3 regions of the Nesterenkonia sp. YGD6 genome follow, and region 3 is predicted to be linked to each of the others. Evidence: predicted binding sites of a transcription regulator. Region 3 holds the regulator's gene; each other region holds the start of a gene.
The links. The regulator HspR, encoded in region 3, represses chaperone genes until heat shock. The targets are predictions, from matches to a motif close to AAGTTGAGTCNNNNNGACTCAACTT.
Positions count from the first base shown of each region.

Region 1: clpB (ATP-dependent chaperone ClpB) is a predicted target of HspR. The motif match lies at 1,293-1,317, and genes of this name have one in related genera.
Region 2: LTI14_RS01620 (Hsp20/alpha crystallin family protein) is a predicted target of HspR. The motif match lies at 938-962, and genes of this name have one in related genera.

Region 1 covers NZ_JAJOYY010000011.1:13,248-15,509, forward strand. The annotation lists gene clpB (ATP-dependent chaperone ClpB) at 1-1,241, opposite strand, end outside; gene LTI14_RS12940 (ATP-binding protein) at 1,465-2,262, opposite strand, start outside.
Region 2 covers NZ_JAJOYY010000001.1:343,785-346,046, forward strand. The annotation lists gene LTI14_RS01615 (siderophore-interacting protein) at 1-830, opposite strand, end outside; gene LTI14_RS01620 (Hsp20/alpha crystallin family protein) at 1,057-1,503, shown strand; gene purU (formyltetrahydrofolate deformylase) at 1,603-2,262, opposite strand, start outside.
Region 3 covers NZ_JAJOYY010000001.1:717,586-719,847, reverse strand. The annotation lists gene LTI14_RS03255 (nucleotide exchange factor GrpE) at 1-235, shown strand, start outside; gene LTI14_RS03250 (DnaJ C-terminal domain-containing protein) at 267-1,262, shown strand; gene LTI14_RS03245 (heat shock protein transcriptional repressor HspR) at 1,307-1,741, shown strand; gene LTI14_RS03240 (penicillin-binding transpeptidase domain-containing protein) at 1,813-2,262, shown strand, end outside.

The DNA.
Region 1 (2,262 bases), on a different contig from region 3:
TCGTCGATCTCCACCGGGGCGGAGTCGATCTCCATGCGCAGCCGGGAGGCGGCCTCATCGATGAGGTCGATGGCCTTGTCCGGCAGCTGACGGCCGCTGATGTAGCGGTCGGAGAGGGTGACGGCGGCGACCAGGGCGTTGTCGGCGATGCCCACCTTGTGGTGCGCCTCGTAGCGCTCCTTGATCCCGCGCAGGATCGCGATCGCGTCGGGCACCGAGGGCTCTCCCACGTAGACCTGCTGGAAGCGGCGCTCCAGGGCGGCGTCGGCCTCGATGTTCTCGCGGTACTCATCCAGCGTGGTCGCACCGATCAGGCGCAGCTCCCCACGGGCGAGCATCGGCTTGAGCATGTTGGAAGCGTCCATGGAGCCCTGCGAGGCGCCGGCTCCGACCACGGTATGGATCTCGTCGATGAAGGTGACGATCCGGCCTTCCGCGGCCTTGATCTCCTCGAGCACGGCCTTCAGCCGCTCCTCGAACTCCCCGCGGTACTTCGCACCGGCGATCATCGCGCCCAGGTCCAGCGAGATCAGCGTCTTCTCGCGCAGCGACTCCGGCACGTCACCGGCGACCATGCGCTGGGCCAGGCCTTCGACGACGGCGGTCTTGCCGACCCCGGGCTCACCGATCAGGACCGGGTTGTTCTTGGTCCGGCGCGAGAGCACCTGGACCACCCGGCGGATCTCCGAGTCACGCCCGATCACGGGGTCCAGCTTGCCCGAGCGCGCGATCTCGGTCATGTCCGTGCCGTACTTCTCCAAGGCCTGGAAAGTGTTCTCCGGGTCAGGGGTGGTGACCTTGCGGTCTCCACGCAGCCCTGGCAGCTCGGCCTTGAGCGCCTGCAGGGTCGCGCCGGCATCCGCGAGGGCCCGGCCCACCGCGCCGCCGTCGGTGGCCGCGCCGATCAGCAGGTGTTCCGTGGAGACGAAGTCATCGCCGAAGTCCTCGGCCTGCGCCTGGGCAGCCTTGATGACGTTGAGCCCGGCGGGCGAGAACTGCGGAGCGGCGACGGAGTCCCCGCGAGTGGCGGGCAACGCCTTGATGATGGCGGAGGCGCGGGTGCTCACGGCGTCGGGATCGACTCCGGCGGCCTTGAGCAGCGCGACGGCCATGGATTCGCGCTGATCCACCAGTGCCTTGAGGATGTGGGCCGGCTCCACCTGCGGGTTGCTCGCGGTGTTCGCGTTCATTGCGGCCGCGGAGACGACCTCCTGCGATTTGGTCGTGAGTTTGACGTCCATGTCTGCCCCTCCCAGTGCGTGGTGACGCCGGTTGCACGACGGCGCCGAATAAACTTGAGTCAATAGTACTCAACTTTGAGTTGGGCGGAAGTATTCCATCGCCGGCAGGCGGTCCCGCGATCACTTACCACCGAAACAAAAAGACTAGGGTCAGCGAGTTTAGCTATCGGCTTTGACGCCGTCAGCCCACAGTTCAGAAGCACCGGCCAAGTCTCCCCAGCCACTACACACGGCCTAGGGCGTCGATATCTTCCAAGAAGTCCTGCTGCACTTCGGCGCTGACGGTGGTGCGGGTTTCAGAGATTGCGTCGAGGTAGTCCTGTGTAGAGGGTCCCTTCCGCAGCGCCTCCCGGGCCGAAGCCGTCCCGACTGAAGCCAGCCGGCCGTCGTCGTACACTGCTTTTTCCAGTGCCTGCTGGGAGGCACTGCGTGCCGCGTATTCGATATCCGCAGGGGAGAATCCTTCGGTGCGTGCCACGAGCAGTTCCACGTTCACGGCGTCCACTACGGGTGACGGGATAAAGCGCTGCCACATGGCTTCGCGGGCCTGCCGGTCCGGCAGTCCGATGGGGATGACGTAGTCGAAACGGCCGTGGCGAAGGAAGGCGGTGTCCAGCGCGCGAATGAAGTTGGTAGCGCAGACCAGTAGGCGCCCGGGCTGTTCGCGGAAGGCCGGGATGATCTTGAGGAGCTCGTTGGTGACTCCCTGCAGCGGCGAGGGCGGTTCGCCGGAGCGCTGGGAGGCGATTTCTTCCACCTCGTCGATGAACACCACGGCGTGCTCCAGGTCGGCGATCTCGAGGAACGTTTCGCGCAACGCTCCCGCCAGGCCCTGCGGGTCGGCGGCGAGGCGGGAGGGAAACACTTCGACGAAGGGCCACTCGAGGCGGGAGGCGATGGCTTTGGCGAAAGTGGTCTTCCCGGTGCCGGGCGGGCCGAAGAGAACCACGGCGCGCGGCGGCACCACGCCGAATTCGTCCGCGAGGTCCGCTTCGGCAAGAGGCAGGACGAGCCGGCGCTC
Region 2 (2,262 bases), 370 kb from region 3:
TGGAACTGGTCCTCGATCCGGCCGTTCGCCCAGTATGCGGAAAGTGACATCGCCTTGCGCTCCAGCCCCTTCTGATCCACCAGCATGCGGCGGATCCGCTTCATCTGGGCCCGTTCGCCGTGCACGAAGACCTGCACATCACCTTCCGGGATGGCCAGCTCCTCCAGGTACTCCGCGAGCATCGTGGTCTCCGGGCTGAAGTCGGCCTCGCGGTGCAGCCAGACCAGGTCCATCCCTGCGGGGACATCCAGCGGCTGGCGCTCGGCCGCGTCACGGACCTCGACGACGGCGACCCCGCGCGCGTCCTCAGCCATCGATTCAAGCGCCGAGGCGATCGCGGGCAGCGCGGCCTCGTCACCGGCCAGCAGGTGCCATTCAGCCTCCCCGCGCGGAGCGTAGCCGCTCCCGGGCCCGAAGAAGCTGATCTGCTCCCCGATCTGCGCGTTCTTCGCCCAGACTCCGGCGCGGCCCTCCTCGCCGTGGACCACGAAATCCACCCAGATCTGCGAGTTCTCATGGTCGACGTGGCGGATGGTGTAGGTCCGGGTCGCCGGCATCTGTTCGGTGCGCAGCTGTTCGCGCAGCGCGTCCATGTCGTAGGGGCGGCTGAGGTCCAGACCCTCGGGCAGCTGCGCGGCCTCCGCGGCGCTCTGCGGAAGGAAGAGCAGCTTGATGTACTGGTCCGTGGCAGGCGACTCCCCCACGGACTTGAACTCGATCGCCTCGAACCCGGGTCCGCCCAGGACCAGCCGGATCATGTGCGGACTGAGCTGCTTCTTGGCCTCGACGGCCAGGACGTGCTGGATGCGCGTTTTCTTTGACTTGGACACCCCGGCACTCTAATCGAACCGGGTGGCCCGGCGGAGGTGAGCCTCAGCTGCGGGGGCCTGTATTGCGACAGAAGCCCGTGCTCGAATCGTTGTCCAATCCGTCGAAAAAGTTGAGTGCATCATGCTCAACTTGGGAATATACTGGGTGTGGGTTCCACAGGAACCGACGCCGCAAGGCACTGACCCAGTCCTATAGAGCGATGAGCATAAGGAGCTGATTGCCGTTATGAACAACTCTCTGACCCGTCTGGACCCCTTCGCCCTGATCGACGATGTCTTCCGCAGCATGCGGACTCCCTCGATGGATGCGGCCCAGCGCCAGGCCGGCTTCGTGCCCGCCGTGGATGCCCATCGCGAGGGTGAGGACCTGGTCCTGCGCGCCGACCTCCCCGGCATCGACCCGGACAAGGACGTCGCGGTCGAACTGACCGGACGCACGCTGACCGTGTCCGGGGAGCGTCGCAGCGAGACCGAGGCCGAGGGTCTGCGCGAGGTGCGCTACGGGTCCTTCTCCCGCACCATCACCCTGCCGGGCGAGGTCTCCAGTGACGCGATCTCCGCGACCTACGAATCAGGCGTGCTCACGGTCCGCGTGACCGGGGTCTACGCCACCGAGGAGCCGCGCAAGATCCAGGTCACCTCCACCGAGCGCGAGAAGAACCTCGAATCCTGATCCCTCCCTCTTCTCGCTGAGAGGCGGATCCTCCGGCCAGTCTGGGCTTCCCGGCCCGTCAGGCACCCGGAGAATCCGCCCCTCGACGGAGGAGAAGAGCTAGAAGACGATCGTGGTGCTGCCGTTGCGGATGACCCGGTCTTCGCAGTGCCACTTCACCGCGCGGGAGAGCACGGCGCGTTCGACGTCGGCGCCGAAGCGGGTGAGCTGGGCCACGTCGTCGCTGTGCGAGACCCGGATGACGTCCTGCTCGATGATCGGACCCTCGTCGAGGTCCTTGGTCACGTAATGGGCGGTGGCGCCGATGAGCTTCACTCCGCGGTCAGCGGCCTTCTGGTACGGGCCGGCGCCGATGAAGGCGGGCAGGAAGCTGTGGTGGATGTTGATCACCGGAGCCCCGACATGTTCGAGGAAGTCCTCGGAGATGATCTGCATGTACCGGGCGAGCACGATCATGTCGACGTTGCCCTTCAGCAGCTCCAGGTGCCGGGCCTCGGCCGCAGCCTTGTCCCCGTTGATCACCGGCACGTGGAAATACGGGATCCCGAAGGGCCGCACATCTTCGGCGAGGTCGGCGTGGTTGGAGATGACCATGACGATGTCCATCGGGATCTCACCGCGGCGGTGCCGCCAGAGCAGATCCAGCAGGCAGTGGTCGGTCTTGGACGCGAAGATCGCCACCCGCTTGGGCTGATCTGCCGCTGCCAGCGAATAGTCCATGGAGAAGCGATCAGCCAGCTTCGTCTGGATGGCCTGCTC
Region 3 (2,262 bases):
CTTCGCGCACATCGCCACCCGGCTGGAGTCGGTGCTGCAGAGCCAGGGTCTGGAGGTGTTGGGAGAGATCGGCGAAGCATTCGATCCCAACCAGCACGAGGCCATCATGGCTCAGCCCCATGAAGAGATCCCCGCTGACCACGTGGCCATCGTGCTGCGCGCCGGCTATCGCCACGGGAACCGCCTGCTCCGGGCGGCCCAGGTGATGGTCTCTTCCGGGCCCGAGCAGAGCTGAATCTCTAAGCAGCAGAAAGGAGGGAGGCGCCATGGCCTCACAGGACTGGATCGATAAAGATTTCTACGCAATCCTCGGCGTCTCCCGCGATGCCTCCGAGGAGGACGTCAAGAAGGCGTACCGAAAGCTCGCCCGGAAGCATCATCCCGACAAGAACCCCGGTGATGATGCTGCCGAGCAGAAGTTCAAGGACGTCGCTGAGGCTCACTCCGTGCTGGCTGACAAAGAGCAGCGCGAACAGTACGACGCCGTCCGCGCCATGGGCTCGGGCGCCCGGTTCTCGGGCGGCCCGGGCCCCGGTGGGGGAGGCGGCTTCGAAGATCTCTTCGGCAACCTCTTCAACGGAGGCGCCGGCGGTGCGCGCGGCGGCTCCGGCCGCGGCGGCGCCAGCGGCCCCGACCTCTCGGACCTCTTCGGGGGACCCGGCGGGTTCGGCGGCTCCGGCCGCTTCGGCGGAGGCGGAGCCCCTGCGAAGGGCGCCGACCGCACCGCGCGGACCACCATCTCCTTCGGTGGGGCCATCCGTGGCACCACCGTGGGTCTGCGCGAGCCGGATGGCGGCGTCATCGACGTCCGGATCCCCGCGGGGATCCGGACCGGCCAGAAGGTGCGCGTGAAGGGCAAGGGTCAGCGCGGCTCCGGCGGCGCCGGTGACCTCCTGGTCGAGGTCGCCGTCTCCGGCCACAGGTTCTTCGAGCGCGAGGGCGACGACATCCGCATCCACCTGCCCGTGGCCTTCGACGAGGCGGCGCTGGGCACCGCGGTGCAGGTTCCGACGGTCCACGGCGAGAAGGTCAACATCAAGATTCCTGCCGGAGTGACCTCCGGGCGCGTGCTCCGGCTCAAGGGCCATGGCGTGCGCCGGAAGGAGAAGGGCCGCGAGGTCGCCGGCGACATGCTGGTCACGGTTCAGGTGGAGGTTCCCAAGGACCTCTCCGCCGAGGCGGTCGAGGCCGTGAGGGCCTATGCGGAAGCCACCAAGGGGCTCGATCCCCGGAAAGGCCTCGAGGCGAAGGCGGTGCTGTGATGGTGGACCCCCGGATGCGTGACCCCCGGATTCTGGACTCGCGGATGCTCGAGCCCGAACACCGGCACGCGCCGATGTTCGTCATCTCCGTGGCCGCCGAGCTCGCCGACATGCACCCGCAGACGCTGCGCCAGTATGACCGGATCGGTCTGGTCACCCCGCGGCGCCAGGGCGGGCGACATCGCAGATACTCTCCCTACAACATCGAGCAGCTCCGCCAGATCCAGCAGTTCTCCCAGGATGGGGTCTCGCTGGAGGGCATCCGCAGGATCCTCGATCTGCAGAACCGGGTGGAGGCGCTCGAAGAGACGGTGGACGCGCTGCGCCACGAGCTGCGCGAATCGCAGCGGCACTCCACCAAGCCGCGATTCTTCGCCGTGGGTCCGCACGGCGACGTCGTCACCGTCGCCCGTGGACGCCGCGCCAGGGCCAACACCCAGGCGCTGGTCCTCTGGGAGCCCGGCCCTCGTCGTCGCTGACCTGGAGACCCTTTGTGCGCACCCCGCGAGTCCTGCCCGAGACGCGCCCACGGTGCCGCAATAATCAGGTCATGTCTGTCTCCTCTCGCTCCCGGCTGATCATTCCGAGCGCGGTGGGGGTCGCGGCTGTGATGGTGCTCACCAGCTGCAGCGTCGACCCGTCCGAGACCGTGGAAGAGGCCGCCGATGCGCTGGCCTCCGCGATCTCCAGCGGTGACTTCTCCGCGCTGAGCTTTGAATCCGGAGACCCCGAGACCATGACGGCGGCCGTGGAGAATCTCCACGCGCCCTTTGAGGAGCTCACCCCTGAGGTGAGCACCGGCGAGGTCGTGCTCGATGAGCCGCCGGAGGATTCACCCCGCCCGGTCACCGCCACAGTCCCGCTTCTGCACAGCTGGGAACTGGAGGAGCTCGGCATCGAGGGCGAGGCCTGGACCTATGAGACCACCGCCGAACTGGTCTACGACCAGGAGACCGAGGTCTGGGCAGTGGAAGCCACGCCAGAGATCATCATGCCCGAC